One region of the Pseudazoarcus sp. NS36 genome, then DNA from elsewhere that is predicted to be linked to it. Evidence: predicted binding sites of a transcription regulator. Region 1 holds the regulator's gene; the other holds the start of a gene.
The links. Region 1 encodes HrcA, which represses chaperone genes, less so after heat shock. Its sites were predicted from a motif close to TNTTAGCACTCNNNGNCNNNGAGTGCTAANA; they were not measured.
Positions count from the first base shown of each region.

Region 2: rpoH (RNA polymerase sigma factor RpoH) is a predicted target of HrcA. The motif match lies at 2,789-2,819, and genes of this name have one in related genera.

Region 1 covers NZ_BAAKJA010000010.1:36,775-44,635, reverse strand. Annotated here, with positions in the region: gene carA (glutamine-hydrolyzing carbamoyl-phosphate synthase small subunit) at 1-1,001, opposite strand, end outside; gene dapB (4-hydroxy-tetrahydrodipicolinate reductase) at 1,166-1,972, opposite strand; gene AC6H0R_RS14775 (outer membrane protein assembly factor BamE) at 2,011-2,397, opposite strand; gene fur (ferric iron uptake transcriptional regulator) at 2,559-2,996, shown strand; gene recN (DNA repair protein RecN) at 3,003-4,682, opposite strand; gene AC6H0R_RS14760 (NAD(+) kinase) at 4,676-5,569, opposite strand; gene hrcA (heat-inducible transcriptional repressor HrcA) at 5,667-6,701, shown strand; gene hemH (ferrochelatase) at 6,752-7,849, shown strand.
Region 2 covers NZ_BAAKJA010000002.1:425,639-433,499, reverse strand. Annotated here, with positions in the region: gene AC6H0R_RS05210 (lipopolysaccharide kinase InaA family protein) at 1-2,087, opposite strand, end outside; gene AC6H0R_RS05205 (lipopolysaccharide kinase InaA family protein) at 2,084-2,698, opposite strand; gene rpoH (RNA polymerase sigma factor RpoH) at 2,846-3,691, shown strand; gene msbA (lipid A export permease/ATP-binding protein MsbA) at 3,751-5,583, shown strand; gene AC6H0R_RS05190 (glycosyltransferase family 2 protein) at 5,690-6,610, shown strand; gene AC6H0R_RS05185 (hypothetical protein) at 6,621-7,861, opposite strand, start outside.

The DNA of each region.
Region 1 (7,861 bases):
AGGGAAGCGTGCGTAACCTTCAGGTTGGCCGGCATGCTGGCGGGGTCGACCGCAAAGCCATGGTTTTGGCTGGTGATCAGCACCTGCCCGGTTTCCAGATCCTTCACCGGATGGTTGGCGCCGTGGTGACCGAATTTCATCTTCAGCGTCTTGGCACCGGAGGCCAGTGCCAACAGCTGATGGCCGAGGCAGATGCCGAAGGTCGGCACCTTGGCCGCGACGATTTCGCGGATGGCAGCAATCGCGTAGTCGCACGGCTCCGGATCGCCCGGACCGTTGGACAGGAACACGCCGTCCGGCTTCATCGCCAGCACATCGGCCGCCGGCGTCTGCGCCGGCACGACGGTGAGGCGACAGCCGCGACTGGTGAGCATGCGCAGGATGTTGCGCTTGACCCCGAAATCGTAAGCCACGACGTGAAAGCGCGGATTGGCCGGCTGCGTATAGCCTTCGCCCAGCACCCACTCGCCTTCGGTCCATTCCACGATATCACTCGCGGACACGACCTTCGCCAGGTCCATGCCGGAAAGCCCGGCAAAACCGCGTGCCGCAGCCAGCGCAGCCTCGACATCAGGCGCCTGCCCTGCCGCGGCGGTGACGATGCAACCGCCCTGCGCACCTTTCTCGCGCAGCACGCGGGTCAGCTTGCGGGTATCGATGTCGGCAATGGCGACGACGTTCTCGGCCTTCAGATAGGCATCCAACGTCTGCTCGGAACGGAAGTTCGACGTCAGCAGCGGCAGGTCGCGAATGACCAGACCTGCTGCATGGACGCGATCAGCTTCGACGTCCTCGGCGTTGATACCGGTATTGCCGATATGTGGGTAGGTCAGCGTGACGATCTGTCGGCAGTAACTGGGATCCGTCAGGATTTCCTGATAGCCCGTCATCGAGGTGTTGAACACCACCTCGCCAACAGTGGTGCCGATGGCACCGATTCCCTTGCCATGAAAGACCGTACCGTCGGCGAGAGCCAGTACAGCGGACGGAAACACAGCCACGTAAAACTCCTGATTCAGGCGATGACAGGAGACAGCGGACGCCGCCTCCATACGTGAAAAAAACGGGACAAGCCTGTCTAGGCCGATCCCGCTGTCGAATTCGCCGAATTATAGCGTTCGCGGGCATTCCACGCAAACGCCAAAGGCCTCCCCGAGGCCTGCGATCAACGCAAGCCGAGTACGTCCTGCATGTCGAAAACGCCGCGCTCATGCCCGGCCAGAAAGTGCGCCGCGCGCAAGGAGCCGAGCGCATACGGCATACGGCTGCCCGATTTGTGGGTGATCTCGATGCGCTCACCGAGTCCGGCAAACAGCACGGTGTGGTCGCCCACCACATCGCCACCACGAATCGTCGAGAAGCCGATGGTCTCGTTCTTGCGCTCGCCAGTGACGCCTTCGCGACCGTAGATCGCGCATTCATCGAGATCGCGCCCCAACTCGCGCGCAACGATTTCGCCCATGCGCAGCGCGGTACCCGACGGCGCGTCGATCTTGTGCCGGTGATGCGCCTCGATCACCTCGATGTCGTATCCGGAATCAAGAATCCGCGCGGCCACCTCAAGCAGGCGGAACACGGCATTGACGCCCACCGCCATGTTCGGTGCAAACACCACCGGAATGTCCTCGCCGGCTTCGGCAATGCTGCGCTTGCCATCTGCGGAAAAGCCGGTGGTGCCGATCACCATGGCCGTGCCCAGCTCGCGCGCCAGCGCGAGATGCTCGAGCGTGCCTTCGGGACGGGTGAAATCGATGATGCAATCGGCCGCAGCGATTGCCGCACGGGCGTCACCCGTGATCGTCACGCCACAAGGGGTTCCGAGAAATTCACCCGCATCGCGCCCGATGAAGGCTGAATCGCGATGATCGAAAGCGGCAACCAGGCTTGCCTGCGGGTCATTGAGCGTGGCCTCGACCAGCATCCGGCCCATGCGTCCGGACGCGCCGGCGACGGCGATGCGGCGTTGCGTCATGCTTGAAACCTCTGAAATACGGTAGTCGTCGCAGCCGATCAGCGGCGACGGGAAGAAGGCACTTCGACTACGCGAGTACCCTGGGCCTGCACTTCTGGCGTCGAACCATCGTCGGCCATCACGTCACCTTCAACGCTGTCGAGCTTGTCGTCGACGAAAAACAGGCTCAACGTGCGCGTCTGCGGGTCACCCCAGCCTTCGGTGAAGCGATACACGTAATCCCAGCGGTTCTCGCGGAACATGTCGACCACCAGCGGAGAACCCAGCGCAAATCGCACCTGATCGCGGGTCATGCCCTTGCGCAACTGGGCAACCATCTCCTGATCGACATAGTTGCCCTGGCGCACGTCAATGCGATAGGCGCTGCAACCGGACACAAGCAGTGCCCCGGCAAGAAACAACACGGGAACGGTAATCGAGCGCATGAATCGCCTTTAGCGGTTTCGGGGACGCGCCGGCGCGTCGTTCTCTTCACAGGGCAAAAAATATATCATAGGCCGCAAGCCCGCGCTGAGTCGTCATGCGCCTGTGACCATCGCATGCATCGACGATGCGGCTCGATAACAATAACGAGAGGCAGGAATCCATGTCAGACAATTCACAAAACCTTAAGAACATCGGTCTGAAGGCCACCTATCCGCGGCTGCGCATTCTGGACCTCTTCCAGCACACTGAAACCCGTCACCTGACGGCTGAAGACGTCTATCGCCTGCTGATTTCGGACGGCATGGATATCGGCCTTGCCACGGTGTACCGCGTATTGACCCAGTTCGAACAGGCGGGCGTACTCGAACGGCACTATTTCGAGGCCGGCAAAGCGGTATTCGAGCTCAACGAGGGCGGCCACCACGACCATCTGGTCTGTCTGCAGTGCGGTGCAGTCGAGGAATTCTTCGATGCTGAAATCGAAAAGCGCCAGGAGCGTGTCGCTCACGAGCGCGGCTTCGAGGTCAAGGAACACGCCCTCTACCTGTACGCCAACTGTCTGCGCAAGAACTGTCCGAACGCCGAAAAAAGCAGCTGAGCGATCTCAAGACTGGCGCGAGCGACCACTCGCGCGCGCCAGCATCTCATCGGCATGTCCAAGCGTCTTGTCGGTGATCTCGAGTCCGCCAAGCATGCGCGCGACCTCCTCCACCCGCCCGGACCGATCCAGCGTCGTAACCGCACTCAAGACTTCGCCGCCCACCTGCACCTTGGCGATATTCCACTGCCAATCAGCGCAGGCCGCAACCTGCGGCAGATGGGTTACGCACAACACCTGACGATCCCGCCCCAGACGCTGCAACAGCTGTCCGACACGCTCGGCAACCGCTCCACCGATCCCCACGTCCACCTCGTCGAAAATCAGCGTAGGCACCGCCGCATCACGGCTGGTCATGACCTGGATGGCCAGCCCGATTCGCGACAACTCGCCCCCGGAGGCCACCTTGGCCAAGGGACGCAAAGGCTGATTGGGGTTCGCCGCCACGCGGAATTCGACATCTTCCAGCCCGTGTGAGCCGCCCTGTTCGCGCGGCAGCATGGCCACCTCGAAACTGCCGCCAGCCATCGCCATGGTCTGCATGGCCTCACTGACCTCACGCGACAGACGCTCGGCTGCAGGCTTGCGCTGCGCCGACAACTTGAGGGCTGCGGCTTCCCAGCACTTGTGTGCTTCAGCTTCTGCCGCCGCAAGCCGCGCCGGGTCGGCGCGCTCTTCAAGCTCGAGCAACTCCTGACGCCAGTCATCCAGCAATCCGGGCAAGGCTTCCGGCTGAACACGATGCTTGCGTGCAACATCCGTGATGGCTGCGATACGCGCCTCCAGCTCACGCAAACGCGCCGGGTCGAGATCCAGGCGCTCCTGATAGCGCCTCAGCCCATGCGCGGCCTCGTCCACCTGGATCAACGCACCGGCCACCAGATCGCGCACTTCGGCCAGCTCTGCGTCCAGCGCGGCCATGCTTTCAATACGCGCAGCAACATGCCCGAGCATGGAACTGACCGAAACCTCGCCCTCGGCAATCGCACCGAGCGCTTCGGCCGAGCCCTCAATCAGACCAGCTGCGTGCCCGAGACGACGCTGTTCGGCATCGAGCTCAGCCCACTCATCGGAGCGGAAAGCGAGCTTCTCCAGCTCTTCGATCTGCCACACGAGCAGTTCGCGCTGACGCTGGGTCGCCGCGGCATCACTTTCGGCCGCCTCGCGCTGCCGCGCGAAGCGCTGCCAGACTCGATGCAGCTCCGCCACTTCGGAGGCAAGCGCCGCAGCGCCCGCATGGGAATCGAGCAGGCTGCGCTGCGCGTCACCGCGCAACAAGGCGTGATGAGCATGCTGACCATGGATGTCGGCCAGCCATTCACCGGCTTCACGCAACTGCGCGAGCGTAACGGGGACACCGTTGATCCAGCCACGCGAACGCCCACCGGCATCGACCACACGGCGCAGCAGGACCATGTCGTCATCCGCAGGCAGATCGCTGTCGGCCAGCCATTGGGCCAAGGGGCTGTTCGGCGGCAGATCGAACTCGGCAACGATATCGGCCTTGTCCTGGCCGGTGCGCACCGTGGCACCGTCACCACGGTCGCCGAGCGCGAGGCCCAGCGCGTCGAGCAGGATGGACTTGCCGGCGCCGGTCTCGCCGGTCAGGGTCCCGAAGCCGGACTCGAACTCGAGTTCAAGCCGGTCGACAATGACAAAATCGCGGATGGTCAGGCGTCTCAGCATGCGGGGGTACTCGGCGCCGCGCTCCAGTGGAGCTTCTCGCGCAACATGGCGAAATAGCTGTAACTCTCGGGATGCAACAGACGAATGGTGCCGGGCGCACGTGCAATGCTCAACCGGTCTCCCGGACAGGCATCAAAGCGCTCATGCCCGTCGAAGAAGATTCCACCGTCGTGCGGGCCCAGCAATTCGATCTCGATGCGGCAGGTATCGGGCAACGTCACCGGCCGCGCCGTCAGCGCATGCGGCGCCAGGGGCACCAGCGCGATGCAATGCACCGTCGGATGAAGAATCGGGCCGTTGGCAGAGAGTGAATACGCAGTCGAACCGGTCGGGGTCGACACGATCATGCCGTCAGAACGCTGGGTATAGACGTATTCGCCGTCCACGCTGACGTTGAACTCCAGCAGCCGCCCCGACTCCCCCTTGTTCAGCACCACGTCGTTGAAGGCCGACATGCGCTTCATCTCGACGCCATCGCGCGTCACCACCGCATCGAGCATGAAGCGATGCTCTTCCTTGTAGCGCCCTTCAAGGATGTTCGCCAGATGCTGCACCGCTTCATCGCGGCTGATGTCGGTCAGAAAACCCAGACGGCCCCGATTGACACCGACCAGCGGCACATCGCTGTGGCCCAGGGTTCGCGCAGCGTGCAGCATGGTGCCATCACCGCCGAGCACCACCACCAGGTCACAGGCGCGGCCAATCGCGGCATAGTCGTGCGCTTCGCATCCCGGACACAGTTTGACGATGGAACCGGCCGTACCCTCTTCGATCCATACGGAGAGGCCGCGTGCAGTGAGAAACGTGGCAAGCTCAAGGATCGCATCCTCGACGCCGGGGTCCTGGTACTTGCCGACGAGCGCGACCGTGCGGAAGGCATTTTTCATGCGCGGATTAAACCACAATCGCCGATGTGCCCGGCGATCTCGACAGGGCTCGGCTGCGTCCTGAATAATGCACGCTGAACGACACCACGAAGGCGACATGACCCAACCCACGCTCGACGCTCGCGCACAGATCCTGCTCAAGACGCTGATCGAACGCTATATCGAGGAAGGCCAGCCGGTCGGCTCGCGCACGCTGTCCAAACACTCCGGGCTCGAACTGTCGCCGGCCACCGTGCGCAACGTCATGAGCGACCTGGAGGAAATGGGCTTCATCACCAGCCCGCACACCTCGGCCGGCCGCATGCCGACCTCGCGCGGCTACCGTTTCTTTGTCGATTCGCTGCTCACGGTGCAGCCGATGGAGCGCTCGCGCATCATGGAATTGCGCGGTCACTTGCTGCCGGACCAGCCGCAGCGTCTGATCAGTTCGGCTTCGCACCTGCTGTCCAGCCTCACGCATTTCGCCGGCGTGGTGGTCAGCCCACGCCATGAAACCGTGCGCATCCGCCAGATCGAGTTCGTGCGCATTTCCGACGCACGCATCCTGCTGATCATCGTCACCACTGCCGGTGACGTGCAGAACCGCATCCTGCACACCAAGCGCAGCTATACGCCGGGCGAGCTGACCGAGGCTGGCAACTACCTGACCGCACACTACGTCGGTCAAGCCTTTGAAGAGATGCGCAATCGCCTGCAGGGCGAATTGCAGCAACTGCGCAGCGATATTTCGGAACTGATGAGCGCCACGGTGGAAGCCAGCGGCGAACTGGCCGACTCACCGGACAGCTACGTACTCTCCGGCGAAACCAACCTGCTCGATGTCGAGGACCTGTCGTCGAACATGTCGCGCATCCGCGAGCTGTTCAAGCTCTTCGAGCGCAAGACCGGGCTGATCCAGTTGCTCGAACTGTCCAACCGCGCCAACGGCGTACAGATCTTCATCGGCAACGAATCCGGCATGGAAGAGCTCGACGGCTGCAGCGTCATCACGGCCGGCTACGAGGTCGACGGCAAGGTGGTTGGCTCGGTCGGCGTCATCGGCCCGACGCGCATGGCCTACGACCGCGTGATTCCGATTGTCGACATCACTGCCCGCCTGCTGTCGAACGCGCTCTCGCACAGCAACGATTGAGGCCGGCCACGGTCTCAATCGCCTCTCACGCACCGCAAGGATTCCCCCGCATGGCCCGCTACTGGACCGAACCCGCCTACACGCACGGTACGGCGCCGATAACCGGCGTCCTGATCGCCAACCTCGGCACCCCGGAAGCGCCCACCGCGCCCGCGCTGCGCAAGTACCTCAAACAGTTTCTGTCCGACCCACGCGTGGTCGAGATTCCGCGTGTCGTGTGGTGGCCGATCCTCAACGGCATCATCCTGACCCTGCGCCCGAAAAAGTCGGCCGCCAAGTACGCCACGGTATGGACCAATGAAGGCTCGCCGCTCAAATTCCATACCGAAAAGCAGGCCAAGCTGCTCGCCGGGCAGCTGCTGCACAACGGCCACGGCCAGGTCGTGGTTGACTGGGCCATGCGCTACGGTGAACCCTCGATCCCGGCTGCACTGAACCGCATGCGTGCCGCTGGCTGTACCCGCATCGTCGTGCTGCCGCTCTATCCGCAGTACGCCGCCAGCACCACCGCCAGCGTCATGGACGAAGTCGCACGCTGCATCACGCACTGGCGCAACCAGCCCGAGATCCGCTTCGTGCGCAGCTTCCAGGACCACCCCGGCTACATCGCTGCGCTCGCCGCCAGCGTGCGCGAACACTGGCAGGCCAATGGCGAGCCGGACAAACTGATCATGAGCTTTCACGGCATCCCGCGCCGCTCGCTGGATCTCGGCGACCCGTATCACTGCGAATGCCACAAGACCGCCCGGCTGCTCGCCGAAGCGCTGCAGTTGCCGCGCGAGCGTTGGCAGATCACTTTCCAGTCACGCTTCGGCAAGGCCGAATGGCTGCAGCCCTATACCGAGCCGACCCTGCAGAAGCTCGCGCGCGAAGGACTCAAACGCGCTGACGTGATCTGCCCCGGCTTCGTATCCGACTGCCTGGAAACGCTGGAAGAAATCGCCATGGAGTGCTGCGAGGCCTTCCTTGAGGCTGGCGGCAGCGAATTCCACTACATCCCCTGTCTGAACGAACGACCGGACTGGATTGCCGCACTCGGCATTGTGGCCGAATCGCACCTCGGCAACTGGCTTGATATCGCGCCGCCGAGCGCGCAGGAGCAGGAACTGGCCGCACTGCGCGCCAAGGATCTTGGCGCCGCACGCTGAGCGCAGGCCTCA
Region 2 (7,861 bases), on a different contig from region 1:
CGTTCCATGAAAACGGGTCGTTGCTCCGGTGCCAGTTTGTGGCAGGTTCGGGAAAGGTCATTCAAGCGCCTGCTTGTCGAGAGCCCTTTACGGAGGGTATGCAGGCGCCCGGTGTCGATCAGGGTGAGCTGCAAGCGCGAGGCGCCGTCGGCGCTGCGCAGCAGGATGTTGCCGCCTGACAGGTCGCGGAAGTGAATGCCGCGGTCGTGCATGGTTTTCAGGTAGGTCGCCAGTTCTTGATACAGCTTCTCCAGCGTCACGCCGGCCGGAAGCGGTGGTGTGCGGGGGTTGGTGGACATGACCGAGACAGCCGATTCGGCGCCATCGAGGTATTCACATACGTACCAGTTCTGCGTGATGTCGCGCCCGCTGCGCTGTTCAAACCAGGCGACAGGGGCTGCAGCGTCGATGCCGCGTCGTAGCAGTTCGGCCGTACCGTTCCAGCTGCGCCGCGCCTTTGAGGGCTTGAGGCGGTCGAGCAGCTTCTTGTGCAGGTGATGCTTGACGGGTTTCTTGGCGACGAGCTTGCCGCTCTGGTTGCGCGGATCGCTGACGGTCCAGATGGCGTTGCGGGCAAGCCGCAGGCTTTCGCGTTTGGTCGGCGGGGCGCCGATGCTGTCGGGGTGCAGTGAGGTGATCAGCAGGTCCGCATCCGCGCGGCAGGCGGCGAGCACCATGCCGTGCCACGTGGCATCTCGATGGTAGTAGTGCCGCAGCTGCGGGAGGTGGCGATGGATGACGACACCGGATAGCGGAGCGGCGGTGTCCAGCAGACGCACCGTGCGGTTTGCTGGCCAGCGCAGATACAGGGGGGATTCTGTGATCAGAGTGGGTTCTTCGTCCTGCTGTTGTCCGTCGCGATCAATCCATTCGGCCTCGGCAAAGTCTCCAGCGCGGTACAGGTCGCAGGTGGCGGCTGCACGTCCGTTGCTAGTCCATGCAACGTGCACTAGGTGTTCAGTGCTGCGGAATGCGTGTATCTCGAGTCCGGATGCACCGCTGTTGAGACGTCCTTCGTAGCGACTGCCGGGAATGGTGCGTGCAAACGCAGTCAGCGCAGCTAGCGCCGGCCGCGCGCGGAAATCCGAAGCCTGCCCGTCGATGCGGGCGTAGTGCGTGATGCGTTCGAGCTTCGGGTACGCAAACTCTCCGTCATCCACCAAACCTTCGCGATGGCACACCAGCGCTCCCCACCAGGCCGCTTCCAGTGCGCCGGAAGCGGCGCACAGCACCATGTAGCGGCTGAGATAGTCGGCCTGCTTCTGCTCGCTGTCGGGCAGGAAGCGCTCGATGCGCGGCAAGGTCCAGAAGGCCGCGGGCGACATCAGGCGCGGTACGCCGAAGTCCGCGCCGATGCGCTGCAACAGGCGGGCTTTGCGGATCAGGTTGAAGCGGATCAGCGGGGCCAGGGTATGGCCGAGGATTTTGTGGTCCCAGCGCTCCGGTTCGGTGCAGCGTTCGGAGAACAGGTTGTCGGTATGGATGTCGGGCAGCAGCCCGCGATCCCGCAGCAGCTGCAGCAGGCCGATGTTCCAGACCGGTTCGAAGTCGGTCACGCTGGGGCCGGCGAGGGGGATGCCGCGTTTGCGGGTTTCCGCGTGGGCGATCTGCCAGGCCTCGAGGAAGCCTTCCAGGGAGTAACCGGCCCAGCGTTTGCGGTTCACTGTGGAGCAGGCTTCAAGGATGCCGATGCGTGTTCCGAAGCGATCCAGCGTCCCGGAAACGAAATTTCGCCACGTTTTTGCGGCGTCAGCGGCCGGCATGGCTTGCGCGGTGTTCGCCGGCTGCACCAGATGCAGCATGACGTCGAAGTTAGCCGCAAGCAGCGCTTCCAGAAAGCGCGCGACGTGGTTCTCGCCATCGCCGTAGCTGAAGTCCAGCCGCACGCGGCGGATGCCTGTTTCACGCAGGATGCGGATGACGGCAGCGTCGGTGGCCGGGTCTGCGTTGGTGGCCACGCCGACACCTGCGAAGCCCTCGGGTACGTGATGCCCGGCCGGGGGGCGGTGCCCTTTGCGCATGAAGAAGCGACCGCGCAGCAGCGCCGAGAGGTTGGCCAACAGAAAGTCTTTGAGCGTGGGTTTCACTTGAGGCGGCTGACTGGCGGCTTGTGGCTGGGATCAAGAATGATGGCACGGTCGAGCCACTCACGCTCCTCGGGGAAGCCTTCCATGCGGTTGAGGTTGCGTTTGCGCCAGAACATGCTGAGCGGACGCCGATGCACGCGCAGGTCGGAGATGTCGATCAGACCGAGCTCGCCGCTGGGCATCAGCACGATGTTTCCAAGGTGCAGCGAGCGGAAGTAAATGCCCAGATCGTGCAGCCGGCGTATGAACAGATTGAGCGCGATGCGCAGGTAGCCACGCTCCATGTTCTCCATCGGCTTTTTCAGCAGGTCGCGCAGCGTCTCGCCAGGTAGCGGGTGGTAGTGCACGGCGTCCCGTGCGATCTCGCCGATGCGGAAGACGTCGATCACCTGCGGGCAGGGAATGCCACGCCGTTGCAGGGCTTCGGAGTTGTCGGCGAAGCGCTGCGCGTATGGATTCCACGCGGCCGAGGAGAGCAGGCGCTTGCGCCGGAAGAGCTTGATGTAAGTGCCGTCGGGCTGCAGCAGGACTTTCTCGCCGTGGCGGTCCTTCTCCACGGACACTGCATTCAGGCGCAGTTCGAGCCATGCCTCTTGAGATATGGATTTCAAGCTTTTCGTCGTTAGTGTGTCAATGCAGTCGGCAGTCTACCGCCTCGTAAGGACGGATGTGTGTCCGTTGATGTCGGGAACCTCCGGTGGTCTTAGCACTCATATCCCGCGAGTGCTAAAATGCCTCGCACAGGAGGTTGGACAAACATGACTCACGCCCTGTCTTTTCCGGTTCCGGCTGCCGCGGGCAGCATCGATCAGTACATTCAGTCCGTCAATCGCATTCCGCTGCTGAGCGAGCAGGAAGAGTGCGCGCTGGCGACCCGGTTGCGTGACGAAGGGGATGTGGATGCGGCGCGTCAGCTGGTGATGTCCCATTTGCGACTGGTGGTGTCGATTGCACGTGGCTATCTTGGCTACGGTCTGCCGCATGCGGATTTGATTCAAGAGGGCAGCATCGGTCTGATGAAGGCGGTCAAGCGCTTTGACCCGACCCGCGGCGTGCGCCTGGTGTCATTTGCGATCCACTGGATCAAGGCCGAGATTCACGAGTACATCATCCGCAATTGGCGTCTGGTCAAGATCGCGACGACCAAAGCGCAACGCAAGCTGTTCTTCAATCTGCGCAGAATGAAGACCGACAGCAATACGCTCAGCCGCGACGATGTCGATGCCATGGCCGCGAAGCTCGGTGTGAAGCCCGAGGAGGTGGTCGAGATGGAGACCCGTCTGACCGGGCGCGACATGCCGCTGGAAGGCTCCGGCGACGAGGACGATGTTTTCGCTCCGATCGCCTATTTGCCCGATCCGCATGCCGAGCCTTCCGATGTGCTTGAGCAGGCCGAGCAGGCGCGTCTGTGCGATGAAGGTCTGCATGATGCGCTGGCCAGTCTGGACGAGCGCAGCCGTGACATCGTGCGCCGCCGTTGGTTGGTCGAGGACGGCGGTGCGACGCTGCACGAGCTGGCTGCCGAGTATGGCGTTTCGGCCGAGCGCATTCGCCAGATCGAAGCCAAGGCCATGCAGAAGATGCGCGGGCTCATCGCCGCCTGACAGGCCGTTCAGGCCTCAACCCGCGTGCGGCGGATGTCCGTGTTAACATCCGCCGCACGATGAAATCCCTCAACGCGCCCAAGGCGCGCTCCGAATCTCCCCCGAACGCATCCTCGGTCAGGATCTACCTGCGGCTGCTCGGCTACTTGAAGCCCTTCATCGGCTGGTTTGCGCTGAGCCTGTTCGGTTTCCTGATCTTCGCCTCGTCGCAGCCGATGATGGCGGCGGTGCTGAAGTTCTTCGTGGACGGCCTGATTGACCCGAATGCCGCGGTGATGTCCGGTATTCCGTTGTTCTCCGGCATGCAGTTCCTGCATGCCGTGCCGCTATTCCTGGTGTGCATCGCGCTGTGGCAGGGCGTTGGTTCCTTCCTCGGCAGCTACTATATCGCGCGGGTCTCGCTGGGGCTGGTCGATTCCTTGCGTCGTGCGCTGTTCGACAACCTGTTGCGCTTGCCCAATGGCTACTTCGATCAGCACAACTCCGGACATCTGATCTCTCGCATCACCTACAACGTCACGATGGTTACGGGCGCGGCCACGGACGCCATCAAGACTGTCGTGCGTGAAGGCCTGTCGGTGATCTTCCTGTTCGGTTTCCTGCTCTGGATGAACTGGAAGCTGACCCTCGTGATGGTCGCCATCCTGCCGCTGATCGGCGTCATGGTGACCAGCGCCAGCCGCAAGTTCCGCAAGCAGAGCCACAAGATCCAGGAGGCCATGGGTGACGTCACCCATGTTGCCTCCGAAACCATTCAGGGCTATCGCGTGGTGCGCAGCTTTGGCGGCGAGGGCTACGAGTCCGCGCGTTTCCGAGATGCCAGTGCCGACAACATGAAGAAGCAGTTGAAGATGGTGCGACTCGGCGCCACCTTTACGCCTTCCCTGCAGTTCGTGACCTACAGCGCGATGTCCGTGCTGCTGTTCCTCGTGTTGTTGCTGCGTGGCGATTCATCGGCCGGCGATCTGGTCGCCTACATCACTGCGGCCGGCCTGCTGCCCAAGCCGATCCGCCAGCTGTCGGAAGTCAGCGCCACCATTCAGAAAGGGCTGGCCGGTGCCGAGACCATCTTCGAGCAACTCGACGAGGCCGTTGAGCCCGACGGCGGCACGGTCGAGCGCGAGCGAGTCGAGGGCCGGGTCGAAGTGCGCAAGTTGAGTTTCCGCTACCCCGGCCACGAGGCGCAGGTCCTGGACGACGTCAGCTTCACCATCGAGCCGGGCCAGATGGTCGCACTGGTCGGCCGTTCGGGTAGCGGCAAGACCACGCTGGCGAGCCTGATTCCGCGCTTTTATCACCACGAGGAGGGCGACATCCTGCTCGACGGTGTGGATGTCGAGGACTACACGCTGCGCAACCTGCGCCGCCACATTGCGCTGGTCACACAGCACGTCACGCTGTTCAACGACACCGTGACCAACAACATCGCCTACGGCGACCTGGCCAGCGCGCCGCGCGAGGCGGTCGAGCATGCGGCAGAGATGGCCTTCGCGCGCGAATTCATTGATCGTCTGCCGCAGGGCTTCGACACGCTGGTCGGTGAGAACGGGGTCTTGCTGTCCGGCGGCCAGCGTCAGCGTCTGGCGATTGCCCGCGCCATGCTCAAGGACGCCCCCGTGCTGATCCTCGACGAAGCCACCTCTGCCCTTGACACCGAATCCGAGCGCCACATCCAGGCCGCTCTTGATCGGGTCATGCGCGGACGCAGTACGCTGGTCATTGCACACCGTCTGTCGACCATCGAGAAGGCGGACCTGATTCTGGTGATGGATCAGGGGCGTATCGTCGAGCGTGGCACGCATGCCGAACTGCTCGCGCTAGACGGCCACTATTCGCGACTGCACGCGGTACAGTTTCGCGAAGGCGGGGATGACGTGCCGAGCGGGAGCTAGTGCCGTGTTTCGTCGTGTAACAGTCGGTCATTCGCCCTGCGGGCTGTTTAGCATCGGTGGGGCCGTAGCCCCAACTCGTGCCTGTTCAACCACTTTTTGCCCCTAGATGCCGACAGACGTTCCGACCGCAGCGCCGCTCTTCAGCGTAGTCATTGCGACCTACAACTACGGACGCTTCGTCGCGCGCGCGATCGACTCGGTGCTTGCCCAGACCTTGCCTGACTGCGAGATCATCGTCGTTGACGATGGCTCGACCGATGACACGCCCGAGCGCCTGCAGGCCTACGCCGGACGGATCGTCAGCGTGCGCAGGGAGAACGGTGGTCAGGCCAGCGCCTACAACGACGGAATCGCATGCTCGCGCGGGCGCTTCATCTGCATTCTTGACGCCGACGACGAGTTGCTGCCTGATGCGCTGCAAGTCTTTGCGCAACACATCCAGGCCCACGGTGAGGCGGCCGATTCACGCATCTTCTACGGCGGCTATGTGTCCGTTTCAGAGGATGGGAGTAAGCGCACACGTTGTGCGGTGGATGCGCCGGACGATGCCGAGCGGCGCCTGCGCCGCTTCCTGCTGCGCAAACTCACCGGCCTGCAGCACTGCAGCAGTGTCATCCCGCGGGCCTTGCTGCAGCGTTTCCGCTACCCGGAAGGCTTGCGCAACAACACCGATATCGTGCTGATCGGGCGGATCATCGCCAATCACCCGGCAATCGCCATCCATCATCCGATGTGCCGCATCCACGATCACAACGAACGGGTGCGCGAACAGGCTGACCGGGTACTCCACACGGGTCTCAAGCCGGTCGATCTGCTCTTCGATGCCCAGTACATGCCGAGCGGCCTGCAGCATCTCGAAGCCCTGTACCGTGCCGAACGCCTGCGCTCGATGGCGGGGCTGCTGTTCAAGGGCGGTCGCTACGTTGAAAGCCGTCGATACTACGCTGCGGCCTTCAACAGCCGTGCCGGCAGCGTCCTCGATGCCAATACCCTGAAGCGCCTGGTGCTGACCTTCGTGCGCGGCTGATTCGCCACGCTCAGTCCGGGGTGTGGCGGTAAACGCGGATGGCGCGACCACGCGCGTCGGCAAATTCGGCCACCGTATCCAGATCGTACGACTGCGCCCATTGGCGCTCGACAGCGTCTTCGCTGCGACCTGACAGCACCAGGTAGTCGATGCGTCCCCGCTGCGCTGCGGCGGCGGCCCGGTCACGGTTGCCGAGGCCGGCATTCGGCCGCTGACTGTAGCCCATGCCGGCCAGATAGGCGACAGTCGGATCCTCGAAGTAGATTCGTTCTGCAGTCAGATGCTGAGCCCGTATCCAGTCCGCACTGTCGGCGTAGCGCGTCTTCGGCGGGCTCGTCGACACCACGTGCGAAAGTGCGAACAGTGCGATCAAGACGACGACCGTCACGCGTATCCAGCCGCCCCGCCCGAACAGTGCCTGCAGGCCCAGTGCGGCCAGCGGGAGACACAGCAGGCTCAGCAAGGCCACGTAACGCGAGGTCAGGAAGAAGCTGTTGAACAGGAATACCAGCAGCACCGCGGTGTACAACGCGAAGCACCACGCGAACAGGGTCGTCTGGCGCAGTAGTGCAGCGGGGCGCTCGACGCGCAGGGCATAGGCGGCTGGAATGCAGAACAATCCCAGATTGCCGATGAATTTCATCGGCAGGATGGACAGCAGGCCGAACACCAGGATGGTGCCCGCCTCGTCCGCCGAGTATTTGTTTAGAACCGAGCCGGCCAGCGCCTCTGCGCCCGCGTGCAGATCCTGCAAGATGCCTGCCGGATGCGCCGATGCAAGTTGCATCGCGATCCGGCTGCCCGGAGCGAGTTCGCCCATGGTCCACAACGCGAGCAGCCCAAGGCCGCCGAGCGCCAGCCCGGCGGAGGCCGTCAGAATGCGCAGGGGCGCACGGTTGCCACGCGGGCGGGTGAGCTCAAAGAGCGGCAGTGCGAGCAGGAAGATCAGGCACTCGGGGCGGAAGACCGCGGCCGCGCAGATGGCTGCCTGGGCGCCGAGCAGGGGCAACAACCGACCGTGCCGTGCCGCCCGCAGTGCCAGCCAAAGCCCCAGCAGCACGAAAAACCATGCGCCGTATTCGCGCATGATGTAGTCGCGATAGGCATTGAGCGAGGGCAGTGCGATGGCAACGGCAAAGGCGGCCCAGCCGGTGTGCGGGAAGTGCTCGCGCGCGCACATCACGACCAGCGCGCAGGTGCCGGCCAGCAGCAGTGCCGAGAGCAGGTAGGCCGCAGTCTGTGCCTCCAGCC